Regions from separate parts of the Noviherbaspirillum saxi genome, predicted to be linked through region 2. Evidence: predicted binding sites of a transcription regulator. Region 2 holds the regulator's gene; each other region holds the start of a gene.
What was found. The regulator sigma-54, encoded in region 2, starts transcription at its own class of promoters, with help from an activator protein. The targets are predictions, from matches to a motif close to TGGCANGNAANCTGCTTT.
Positions count from the first base shown of each region.

Region 1: a site for sigma-54 is predicted at 1,790-1,807, ahead of D3871_RS13270 (nitrate/nitrite transporter). Genes of this name have one in related genera too.
Region 3: a site for sigma-54 is predicted at 2,587-2,604, ahead of adh (aldehyde dehydrogenase). Genes of this name have one in related genera too.

Region 1 covers NZ_QYUO01000001.1:2,808,689-2,812,951, reverse strand. Annotated here, with positions in the region: gene D3871_RS13275 (bifunctional protein-serine/threonine kinase/phosphatase) at 1-419, opposite strand, end outside; gene D3871_RS13270 (nitrate/nitrite transporter) at 534-1,748, opposite strand; gene nirB (nitrite reductase large subunit NirB) at 2,023-4,263, shown strand, end outside.
Region 2 covers NZ_QYUO01000001.1:3,189,793-3,194,055, forward strand. Annotated here, with positions in the region: gene lptA (lipopolysaccharide transport periplasmic protein LptA) at 18-566, shown strand; gene lptB (LPS export ABC transporter ATP-binding protein) at 568-1,308, shown strand; gene D3871_RS15085 (RNA polymerase factor sigma-54) at 1,326-2,807, shown strand; gene hpf (ribosome hibernation-promoting factor, HPF/YfiA family) at 2,907-3,254, shown strand; gene D3871_RS15095 (enoyl-CoA hydratase/isomerase family protein) at 3,407-4,263, shown strand, end outside.
Region 3 covers NZ_QYUO01000002.1:358,268-362,530, forward strand. Annotated here, with positions in the region: gene D3871_RS17535 (PQQ-dependent methanol/ethanol family dehydrogenase) at 1-436, opposite strand, end outside; gene D3871_RS17540 (DUF779 domain-containing protein) at 542-922, opposite strand; gene adh (aldehyde dehydrogenase) at 1,002-2,522, opposite strand; gene D3871_RS29940 (hypothetical protein) at 3,049-3,462, opposite strand; gene D3871_RS17550 (PAAR domain-containing protein) at 3,459-4,263, opposite strand, start outside.

The DNA of each region.
Region 1 (4,263 bases), 380 kb from region 2:
GTGAGCCGCGTCAGCGTACCGCCGCGCAGCAGATAGAGACGGGTATCGCCGACATGCGAAAAATAATAAAAGCTGCCGCGCAATACCAGCGCGGTCAGCGTGGTTGCCATACCTGCCACTTCACGCCGCTTGGCACCCTGATCCTGGACCCAGCTGTTGATCGCCTTGAGTACCCGGTCCATAGCCTGTGTGACCGGCCAGGTGTCGGGCGTTGCGAAGTAATCCGTCAGCAAGCCGCGCACCGTATATTCGGCTGCTTCGCGTCCGCCCGCATTGCCGGAAATGCCATCGGCGATAGCAGCCAGCATGCCTTTGGTCGACAGGTCGGGTTCATCGGGCGTCGCCATGCCGACGAAATCTTCATTGCGTTCGCGAAGGCCGGTACGCGATGCGTAACCGGTCAGGACGGATAGGGACATGAGACGAGAGGAATAGGATGGGTGTCACAAAGTGTACACGGGACGGCAACGCGTTACATTGCCGTCCCATGTCGCGAATCATCTGTCGCGTTGCCGTAGCGACGCGACAGATGATTAGATTTTTGCGGTGGTCATCGCAGCGCTGCCCCAGGTAGTGCGCCAGCGGTTCTTCACCACCGACAGGCCAACCAGCGCCGATACCGCGAGCGCGGCAAAGATGGTCAGGCCGAGCTGGTAGCTGCCGGTGATCTGCTTGGAATAACCGAGGCTGGAGGCAAGATAAAAGCCGCCGATACCGCCGGCCATTCCGACCAGACCGGTCATCACGCCGATTTCCTTGCGAAAGCGCTGCGGCACCAGCTGGAACACTGCGCCATTGCCGGTGCCAAGCGCCAGCATCGCCAACACGAAGACAGCCAGCGCACCCAAATAGGATTGCATGCCCAGGCTAGCGATGAACAGGAAGGTGCCTGCCAGCACATACATGATCGACAAGGTCTTGATGCCGCCGATGCGATCGGCGACGATGCCGCCGACCGGACGCACCAGAGAGCCGGCGAATACGCAGGCAGCGGTAAAGTAGCCAGCCGTCACCGGCGACAGGCCGTACTGCGCGTTGAAGTAAATCGTCAGCGAAGACGCCAGCCCCGAAAAGCCGCCGAAGGTCACGCTATAGAAGAACATGAACCACCACGCATCTTTGTCTTTCAGTACGTGCAGATATTCGGTCATCGACTTCGGCGGCGGCGCACCCGGCGAGTCCTTGGCAAATACCATATAGACAAGAAAGGCAACGCCTAGCGGAATGAGGCAGAGGCCGAACACGTTTTGCCAGCCGAAGGCGATGGCGAGCGTCGGGGCGAACAAGGCGGCAAACGCAGTGCCCGAATTGCCTGCACCGGCAATGCCGAGCGCCGTACCCTGATGCTCGGGTGGATACCAGCGCGACGCTAGCGGCAATGCGACGGCGAAGGCCGCACCGGCCACACCGAGCAATACGCCCAGGGTCAGCATGGTTTCATAGCTGTCGATATTGCCGAGCCAGGCCCAGGTCAATCCGGCAATCACAATGACCTGACCGATGGCGCCAGCCTTCTTCGGTTTGAGGTGATCGACCAGCACGCCCATTACAATGCGCAGCAAAGCGCCGGCCAGCAATGGCGTTGCCACCATCAAGCCTTTTTGTGCGGGAGTCAGTCCAAGGTCTTTCGAAATCTGCACGGCCAGCGGTCCCAGCAGGACCCAGACCATGAAGCTGAGATCAAAATAAAAGAATGAAGCGAGCAGGGTAGGCGTGTGGCCCGCCTTCCAGAACGACGTTGTTTTCACAATGCTCCTTTGCATCAAAGATAGTAAGACTGTTGCCTTGCAATGCAAGCGCCATGCCACTGGTTTTGAGCGGAAATGCCCCCGAATAAAGAGATCTGAATGGTGCAGCGCACCTATAAGCGCAGTAACGTCGCCCGCGATGCACCGGACAGGTGCATCCGCGTTGTCATCACAGTGCGTTTTTGCTGTTTCCTCTATGGCACGCGATCTGCTTAGAGTTCGCCATGTTCATTGAATGGCTTCAATGGCGAAGCCGCGCGGAGAGGGAGCTTTAATGAAGAAGCTGAAGTTAGTCATGGTTGGAAATGGAATGGCTGGTGTGCGCACTCTGGAAGAGTTGCTGAAGATCGCACCGGACATCTACGACATCACCGTATTCGGCGCCGAGCCGCACGCCAACTACAACCGCATCCTGCTGTCGCCGGTGCTCGCCGGCGAGCAGACCATCAAGGACATCATGCTCAACGATGTCGACTGGTATGCGGAAAACAACATCACGCTCCATCTTGGCAAGAAGATCACAAAGATCGACCGCAAGAAACGGCAGGTCATTGCGGAAGACGGCACCGTGGCGGAATACGACCGCCTGCTGCTGGCGACCGGTTCCAACCCTTTCCTGTTGCCGGTTCCCGGCAAGGATCTGAAAGGAGTCATCTCCTATCGCGATATCCAGGATACCAACGCGATGATCGACGCCGCGCAGCAGCACAAGCATGCGGTCGTCATCGGCGGCGGTTTGCTGGGGCTGGAAGCGGCCAATGGCTTGAAGCTGCGCGGCATGGATGTCACCGTGGTGCATTTGCCGAACTGGCTGATGGAGCGCCAACTCGATCCGGTTGCGGGCAAAATGCTGCAGAAATCGCTGGAAGATCGTGGCTTGTCTTTTCTGCTTGAGAAAAATACCAAGGAAATCGTCGGCGATGAAAACGGCCATGTGAAAGCGATCCGCTTCACCGACGGTCTGGAAGTGCCGGCGCAACTGGTGGTGATGGCGGTCGGCATTCGTCCCAATATCACACTGGCCGAATCCGCCGGCTTGTATTGCAATCGCGGCATCGTCGTCAACGACACGATGCAAACCTACGATCCCCGCATCTATGCGGTCGGCGAGTGTGTCAACCATCGCGGCACCGCGTACGGACTGGTTGCTCCGCTGTTCGAAATGGCGAAGGTTTGCGCCAATCACCTGGCGAACTTTGGCATCGGCCGCTATCAGGGTTCGGTGACCTCGACCAAGCTCAAGGTCACCGGCATCGACTTGTTTTCGGCCGGCGAATTCATGGGTGGCGAAGGTACCGAAGAAATCGTGCTGTCCGATCCGATAGGCGGCGTGTACAAGAAGCTGGTGATCAAGGATGACAAGCTGGTCGGCGCCTGCCTGTATGGCGATACGGTCGACGGTTCCTGGTACTTCAGCCTGCTGCGCGAAGGCAAGGACATCGGCGAGCTTCGCGACACGCTGATGTTCGGCGAGTCCAATACCGGCCGCCCCGGCGACGTTGGTCACGAAGGTTTCACCAAGGCCGCCGCGATGCCGGATACCGCGGAAGTCTGCGGCTGCAACGGCGTCTGCAAGGGCACCATCGTCAAGGCGATCAAGGAAAAAGGTCTGTTCACGCTGGAAGACGTGCGCAAGCATACCAAGGCATCGGCATCGTGCGGTTCCTGCACCGGCCTGGTGGAACAGATCATCATGTCCACCGCCGGCGGCGACTATTCGACCGCCAACAAGATCAAGCCGTTGTGCAGCTGCACGGACCATACGCATCAGGAAGTGCGCGATGCGATCAAGGCCAACAAGCTGCTGGCCATTAGCGACACCATGCGCTTCATGGAATGGCGGACGCCGAACGGTTGCGCGACTTGCCGGCCTGCACTCAACTATTACCTGATTTCTACCTGGCCGCATGAGGCGAAGGACGATCCGCAATCGCGCTTCATCAATGAACGTGCGCACGCGAACATCCAGAAAGATGGCACTTACTCGGTGATCCCGCGCATGTGGGGCGGCGAGACCACGGCGAATGATTTGCGCCGCATCGCAGATGTAGTGGACAAGTACAGCATTCCGACGGTGAAGGTGACCGGCGGCCAGCGCATCGACTTGCTGGGCGTGAAGAAGGAAGACCTGCAGGCAGTCTGGAAAGACCTCGACATGCCATGCGGCCATGCGTACGCAAAAGCGCTGCGCACGGTGAAAACCTGCGTCGGTTCGGAATGGTGCCGCTTCGGTACCCAGGATTCGACCTTGATGGGACAGCAACTGGAGCGCGAGCTGTGGAAGATGTATGCGCCGCACAAGGTCAAGATCGCCGTTTCCGGTTGCCCGCGCAATTGCGCCGAATCCGGCATCAAGGATGTTGGTGTGATTGGTGTCGATTCCGGTTGGGAAATCTATGTCGGCGGCAACGGCGGTATCAAGACCGAAGTCGCGCATTTCTTCGTCAAGCTGAAGACGCACGAAGAAGTGCTAGAGTATTCGGGCGCATTCCTGCAGTTGTATCGTGAAGAAGGC
Region 2 (4,263 bases):
CTCTTCCGGGATTTTTGATGAAACGTTTTTTTTGGATGCTGTTGCTGCTGGGTGCGACTGCCACAGGCAGCGTACAAGCGGAAAAAGCGGATTCCGAGAAGCCGACCAACGTTGAGGCCGATCAAATGGCCTATGACGACGTCAAGCAGATCAATACCTTTACGGGCAATGTCGTGCTGACCCGTGGCACCTTGGTCATGCGTGCGCACAAGCTGGTCGTATCGCAGGACCCGGCCGGATATCAGTATGCGACGCTGACCGCGGCGCCTGGCGGCCTGGCGACATTCCGGCAGAAGCGCGATGCCGGGCCCGATCAATGGGTAGAAGGGCAGGCTGAGCGTATCGAATACAACGGCAAGACGGAAATGGTGAAGCTGTTTTCAAAAGCGAAGATGCGGCGACTGGAAGGAAAGAAGCCAACCGATGAAGTCGAAGGCGAGTTCATTTCCTACGACAGCCGCGCCGAGTTCTTCACGGTCAACAATACACCATCGGGCGAAACCAAGCCTGGCGGCGGGCGTATCAAGGCGATCATACAGCCGCGCAATGACGCAAAGGACAAGTAGCATGGCAAGCACATTGGTCGTTCGCGGCTTGCAAAAGAGTTACGGCACTCGACAGGTTGTGCACGACGTGTCGCTGCAGGTGGAAAGTGGTGAAGTGGTCGGATTGCTGGGCCCGAACGGGGCCGGCAAGACCACGTCGTTTTACATGATCGTCGGCTTGGTGCCATCGGATTCCGGCGAGATCGACCTCGACGGCGTCGCGATATCGCGCATGCCGATTCATCGTCGTGCGACACTTGGATTGTCTTACCTGCCGCAGGAAGCGTCAGTATTTCGCAAGCTGACGGTGGAAGACAATATCCGCGCAGTACTGGAATTACAGCGGGTCAATGACAAGCCGCTGCCTAAAGCGGAAATCGACAAGCGCCTCGGAAGATTGCTGGCCGAGCTGCAGATCGAACGGCTGCGCGAAAACCAGGCGCTGTCGCTATCCGGCGGCGAACGGCGCCGGGTCGAGATCGCGCGTGCATTGGCGACCAATCCGCGCTTCGTGCTGCTGGATGAACCATTTGCCGGCGTCGACCCGATCGCGGTGATTGAAATCCAGCGCATCGTGCGCTTTCTCAAGGAGCGCGGTATCGGTGTGCTGATCACCGACCATAACGTGCGCGAAACGCTGGGCATTTGCGATCGCGCCTATATCATTAACCAGGGGTCGGTATTGGCAAGCGGCCGACCTGACGACATTATTGCCAATGAATCCGTGCGCCGGGTCTATCTCGGCGAGCACTTCCGGATGTAAGGAAGAAGCAGACAGGCATGAAACAGACACTCCAACTTCGCGTATCGCAACATCTCGCGCTGACCCCGCAACTGCAACAGTCTATCCGTCTGCTGCAGTTGTCGACGCTCGAGCTGCATCAGGAGCTGGAACAGATCCTTTCCGACAATCCCATGCTGGAACGCGTCGACGATCCGCTCGATCATTCAGTGCGATTGCTGGCAGATGGTGCGATCAACACGCCGCCGGCCAGCAACACTTCTGAAGCGCCGGTCCAGGAATCGTCTTCGACCACGCGCGAAGAAGGAGAAGGTAATTTTGAGGGCGGCGAAGGCGGCGAGAATGCGACAGCCTCCGACAACGACTGGAGTTTCGACGATGTCGCCCGCACCTCAAAAGCGCCGGAAGACGACGATGCGCGTCCTCAGCTCGAAGCGCATGAAACCACGCTGCGCGAACACCTGCTCGAGCAGATGCGGCTGACGGTGCGCGAACCACGCGATCGCGCACTGGTGGAATTGATCATCGATGCGCTCAATGACAACGGCTATCTGGATGAACCGCTGGAAGAAATTCATGCGCGTCTTCCGGAAGAGCTCGACATCGACATCGACGACCTCAATGTCGCGCTAAAACTATTGCAAAGTTTCGAGCCGGCCGGTGTCGGCGCGCGCAATGCGTCCGAGTGCCTGTCGATTCAAATCCGCCGCTTTCCGAAAGTACCGATGGTGACGCGGCGGCGTGCGCTCGATATCGTGGAAAAGCATCTGTCGTTGTTCGCCCAGCGCGATTTCAATAAGCTGAAAAAAGCGCTCGATTGCGACGATGAAGATCTGCGCGAAGCACAATACGTAATCAAGCAATGCAATCCGCACCCAGGTGCGCTATATGCGTCCGATGCATCAGATTATGTTGTGCCGGACGTGATTGTGAAAAAAACCAAGAACGGCTGGCAAGTCATGCTCAATCACGATGTCATGCCCCGACTGCGCGTCAATGCGCTCTATGCGAATATCCTCAAGCAGAGCAAAGGTGAGGGATCACTCTCTTCACAATTGCAGGAAGCGAAATGGCTGATCAAGAACATGCGTCAGCGTTTCGATACCATCCTGCGTGTTGCACAGGCAATTGTCGATCGGCAGAGGAATTTTTTCTCGCACGGGGCAGTTGCAATGCGCCCCCTTGTCTTGCGTGAAATTGCTGATACACTTGGTTTACACGAGAGCACTATCTCTCGGGTAACAACTCAAAAATACATGCTCACTCCCCATGGCATGTTCGAGTTGAAGTATTTCTTCGGTAGCCACGTCGCCACGGAAGCAGGGGGAGAAGCTTCATCGACGGCGATACGGGCCCTGATCAAACAATTGATAGGAGCAGAAGACCCCAAGAATCCTTTTTCAGATAGCAAAATAGCGGATATGTTGGGGGAACAGGGCATGGTCGTGGCACGACGTACTGTCGCAAAATACCGTGAAGCCCTGAAAATTCCTCCAGTCAATCTGCGCAAATCCTTGTAGTCTTTGTTGTAGTGATGTTGCTGTGTTCCAGCGTAGCCGGTCTACGCATTCCGGGGCACGTTTGCGAACCTCCAGCGACGCCATCCATAGGAGCGCTGTATGAATCTCATAATCAGTGGACATCATCTCGATTTGACACCTGCCATTCGCGAATACGTGCAAAACAAGCTGGACAGGATTATTCGCCATTTCGATCATGTCATTGATATTGCAGTCATCCTCGGGGTTGAAAAGCCCTCTGAAAAAGATAAGCGGCAAAGAGCCGAAGTCAATCTGCGCTTGAGGGGGAATGTCATACATGTGGAAAGCTTTGCCAAAGACCTGTACGCGGCGATCGATACGCTGATCGACAAGCTGGACCGCCAGGTAATCAAGTACAAGACCAAGATGCAGGATCATCAGTGCGAAGCGCACAAACGCATGCCGGAAGCACCGACAGCCGCGTAAATCGTGATCCACGCCGGGCAAACCGGCATCGCAATGAAGGGCGCCATGGGCGCCCTTTTTTGTTGGCGGTATCTTGAATGTCGGCGCCGCGACCGACGCCGCAATCGCATAGCCGATAGAATATGGCGTTTCGAATCCATACTCGCCTCTCCATGACCGAATTCGTCCGCACCGCGATCCATCACCATCTTGGCGTCATCACACTGGACCGTCCGAAGGCGCTCAACTCGCTATCGCTGGCCATGGTGCGCTCCATCACGCAGGCCCTGCTTGCATGGCGCAACGATCCGGCGATACGTGCCGTGCTCATTCACAGCAGCAGCGAAAGGGCATTCTGTGCCGGCGGCGACATCCGCTTCTTCCACGATGCAGGCAGCGCCACGCCACGCGGGGACAGCGCCTTGCTGGAAGACTTTTTTACCGAAGAATATGCGCTGAACCACCTGATCCATTTCTATCCGAAACCGTACATTGCGATCATGGATGGCATCGTCATGGGCGGCGGTATGGGGGTGGCACAGGGCGGTGAATCGAACCGGCTGCGCATCGTTACCGAGCGTACCAAGATGGCGATGCCGGAAGTGAATATCGGACTGTTTCCCGATGTCGGCGGCAGCTACTTCCTTTCGCGCGCACCCGGGCAGCTGGGTACCTATCTCGGCGTGACCGGCGAAGTGATCGGCGCGGCAGATGCGCTGTATGCGGGGCTGGCCGATGTATTTGTTCCTGCGTCGGAGCTGGCCACGCTGCTGGGCTTGCTGGCGACAGCGACCGATGTACGCGCTGCCGCGGCCGAGTTCGCTGCACCGTTCAAGACCCAGATCGATCCGGCTGCCAGCAAGCTTGCGGCACAACATGCATCGATCGACCGCCATTTCGCACATGACAGCGTAAGCACCATTACCGCCTCGCTCGCGGACGATGGCGACGCGTTTGCACAGAATACGCTTGCAGTCATGCAGAAGCGCTCTCCTCTGATGATGTGCGTGACCTTGTCGCAGCTGCGGCA
Region 3 (4,263 bases), on a different contig from region 2:
GATCCAGAGCAATCAGCTGCGCATCGAGGGTGCTGAAGATGACCAGGTTTTCAAACAGCGCTGCGCCGCGATTGACCACGTCGCAGCAGGGCATGATGCCATCCGGCAGACGGTGTTCGTATTTCCAGAGTTTCTCGCCAGTCTTGACATCGAGCGCATAGATACGCGAGTACGACGCGGTGACAAACATTTTTCCGTCGTGGATCAGCGGCTGCGATTCCTGACCGCGCTGCTTTTCGCCACCAAAGGAAAACGACCAGGCTGGCACCAGCTTGCTGACGGTCTTGGTATTGATCTGGTTAAGTGTGGAATAGCGCTGGCCTTGCGGGCCCATGCCCCAGGACAGCACGTCGTTGGTCGACTTGGCGTCAGCCTCGATCATTGCGTTGGTGACACCGGCGGCGTGAGCGCCCATAGGGGCGGCGAATACCACCATCAGGGACAGCGTGATCAGATTCGATTTCATTTACTCCTCCTGTTATTTGAATAAAGCGCATGGCGCTGATTGACCGGGTTTCTTCGCTTCCGTCTGGAGCCGAGCCTAGCGCACGCCCTGTCGGGCCAGGGCGTCACACTCTTCGTCACTAAACAAGCGCGAACGGGTAAGGAAGCGTTTGCCCGTTCCGTTTTCCAGCGAAAACATTCCACCCATGCCATCGACCACATCGATGATCAGCTGCGTGTGCTGCCAATACTCGAACTGGTCATGACCGATATAGAACGGCGCGCCGTGCAAGGTGCCCAGACATACATCGATCTGGCTAATGTTGAATTCACCTGCCGGATAACACATCGGCGAACTGCCGTCGCAGCATCCGCCGGATTGGAAAAACATCAGCGCGCCGTAGCGTTTGGTTAGGGTATCGATCAAATGCATTGCGGCCTCGGTGGCGACCACTCTTGGTGGTGCTGTATCTGCCATGTCTCGTCCTGTTTCAGTTACCTTGATTACAGTGAGATGTTCCGGCAGCGTGCGCGGCCGGAACACAAGCATTGCTACCTCAGAAGAAACCCAGCGCTTTCGGGCTATAGCTGACCAGCAGGTTCTTGGTCTGCTGATAGTGCTCCAGCATCATCTTGTGGTTCTCGCGGCCGATGCCGGACTGCTTGTAACCGCCGAATGCCGCATGGGCCGGATACAGGTGATAGCAGTTGGTCCAGACGCGGCCCGCTTCGATGCCGCGGCCCATGCGGAACGCACGCGTGCCGTCACGGGTCCAGACACCGGCACCCAGGCCGTATAGCGTATCGTTGGCGATTGCCAGCGCATCGGCTTCATCCTTGAAGGTGGTCACCGACACCACCGGTCCAAAAATCTCTTCCTGGAAGATGCGCATCTTGTTGTGTCCGCGGAAGATGGTTGGCTGCACGTAATAACCGCCGGCCAGGTCGCCATCCTGCGTCTTGCGCTCGCCGCCGAGCAAAACCTGTGCACCTTCCTGCCTGCCGATGTCGATGTAGGACAGGATCTTTTCCATCTGCTCCTGCGATGCCTGCGCGCCTATCATCGTGGAAGCGTCGAGCGGACTGCCCTGCTTGATCGCTGCAACACGCTTGATCGCGCGCTCGATGAAGCGCTCGTAGATCGATTCCTGGATCAGCACGCGCGATGGGCAGGTGCAGACTTCGCCCTGGTTCAGCGCGAACATTGCAAAGCCTTCCAGGCACTTGTCAAAGAAGTCGTCGTCCTGATCCATCACATCGGCGAAGAAGATGTTGGGCGACTTGCCGCCGAGTTCCAGCGTGACGGGAATCAGGTTTTGCGACGCGTATTGCATGATCAGGCGGCCGGTGCCGGTTTCGCCGGTGAATGCAATTTTGGCGATGCGCTTGCTCGATGCGAGTGGCTTGCCCGCTTCCAGGCCGAAGCCGTTGACGATGTTGATCACGCCCGGCGGCAGCAGGTCCGCGATCAGCTCAATCAATACCATGATCGAAGCCGGTGTCTGTTCGGCCGGTTTCATCACCACGCAGTTGCCGGCGGCCAGCGCGGGCGCCAGCTTCCACACTGCCATCAGGATCGGGAAATTCCAGGGAATGATCTGGCCGACGACGCCGAGCGGCTCATGGAAATGATAAGCGTAGGTGTCCGCATCGATAGGCGAGACGCTGCCTTCCTGCGCGCGCACGCAGCCGGCAAAGTAGCGGAAATGATCGATCGCCAGCGGAATGTCGGCAGCCATGGTTTCGCGGATTGGCTTGCCGTTGTCGAGGGTTTCTGCAGTCGCCAGCAATTCGAGATTGGCTTCCATGCGATCGGCGATCTTGTTCAGGATGATCGCGCGTGCGGCCGGCGATGTCTTGGCCCACTCCTTTTTCGCTGCATGCGCGGCATCCAGCGCCAGTTCGACGTCTTCTGCCGACGAGCGGGCCACTTCGCAAAAGCTCTTACCGATGACCGGGCTGACGTTCTCGAAATATTCGCCCTTGACCGGCGCCACGAATTTCCCGCCGATGAAGTTGTCGTAGCGCTGCTTGAACGGGTTCTTGATGCCAAGTTTGCTGATGTCTGCCAGATTCATTGTCGTCCTCCGAAGGTCGTATGTGAGAAGTGTCTAATCCAGGTGTTGCCAGGATGATGTCTTCATCGCAATTGGCGTGCCATGTGGTTCGGCACGGCTGAACATGGCTTCGGAGGTCGGTTTGGGTATGATTTGTTCTATCCTTTACGTGCGGGGACAGAATCGGTTGTTTTGTTTTTGAACAGTTGGATGGGCAGTGTTCCAAACTGCAGCACTTGTTCGGCTGAAGCAAGAGGTTGCGCCAGGAGCTACTTATTCTTGGTCATGGCTTGCTTGGGTTTTCGTGACCATCCCAAGAGGAATTTTCGGTGCTGGTTAAACCGGTGTTGGACTGCAATATCATCGCTGGCGTACAAATCCGATCGACGACAGGTCATGAAAAGTGGAGTGAGGACGACTCTCGTCGTAATCTCGTTATCCAGCCTTCATAATTTCTCTGGCTTCGCCCAGCGGTTCAAACCAATGCAGGTTCAGGTATTTGTTCCGGAATGATCAATTAAACGTCTCGATATGGCAATTGTCTGTCTTAATTCAATCGGTTCGCAATCTGTGGATCATGATTAACCAGGTAATTGTTTACTTCATCAGGTAGAGGCAACTTGTCATTTACAAATATCACGTCGTAGCAATGCTGCATGAAGCTACGTACACCGTAGGGTGTTGGAACAGGGGCGGAACTGGCCTGCCAAATAGCTTCCCATATTTCACCGTTTGCCTGCTCTGTAACTAGCAGGTAACGCAACGTATTACGGACAACAGTTTTTGTGTTCGGCGTAAATGACTGAAATCGAGGAAGGACGAAACCTGAAATAACACTTTCAACGTAGTCGCGGTTTTCCCAGTCTTCATCACTTCCATCTATTCCATGTTCATCCAAAAATATGAGTTCATAGAACAAATTAGGTAAAACATAGCCGTTTACAAGGTTTTCTATTTTCATGAGATTGGTCTTAGAAGGGGAAACATAGTGTACGGGTGGCCATTGCGATATACAGCATTTACATTTGTTGTGAACATCCATTTATTGGCTGGCGCCTTGGTAAATCCTTCACCGATCAAACCCTCCATTTGAAAGGAGTATGCTCTGTTTACACTACCGTTCAAGTGGAATATCGAGTCGGCTCTTTGCATTGCGGCCCCCATGTCTCTCGCGGACATAAATCTTGTCGAATCTCTGAACGCTCTGTCTAAGGACCCATCAGGTGCCACGCGTGTCGTTGCCCGGATTTCTTGATCCAATAATGTCGTATTAGGGCCGTGCTTTTCTAAAAAATGCGTATTTGGATTGACGGTAGCTGCCTCCGAATCACGTTTTTCCAGCCAGTTGGACCAGGTACTTTCACTTTTAGCCTTCAGAAGTGCGCGGCGTTCATTAGGGTTGAGGTGGCCCCATTTTTTATGCAATTCTGCCATGCGATTGGACGTCTCCAATGCTGGCGGGTTGGAAGTCTTGCGGGCGGCTAGCTCTAACTGATGCATTCCGCCAGTAGCCAGTTCGCTCATTGTCGACGGTGATGGCGGACTCCACTTCCCGACGCGGACGGCACCGCCTTTGGCGCTCATTGCGCCGCCCAGCATCGCTCCGCCAAACATGGCCCACTTTTGACCATCTGATCCGACTCCAAATGCTTTCCCGCCTATCCATTCGCCACCCAGCTGGCCGGCCGCGCCGCCAGCAAACCCCGCAGTCGCGATGATCGGACCGCCAATGACAATGGCACTGCCCAATCCGACGACAAAT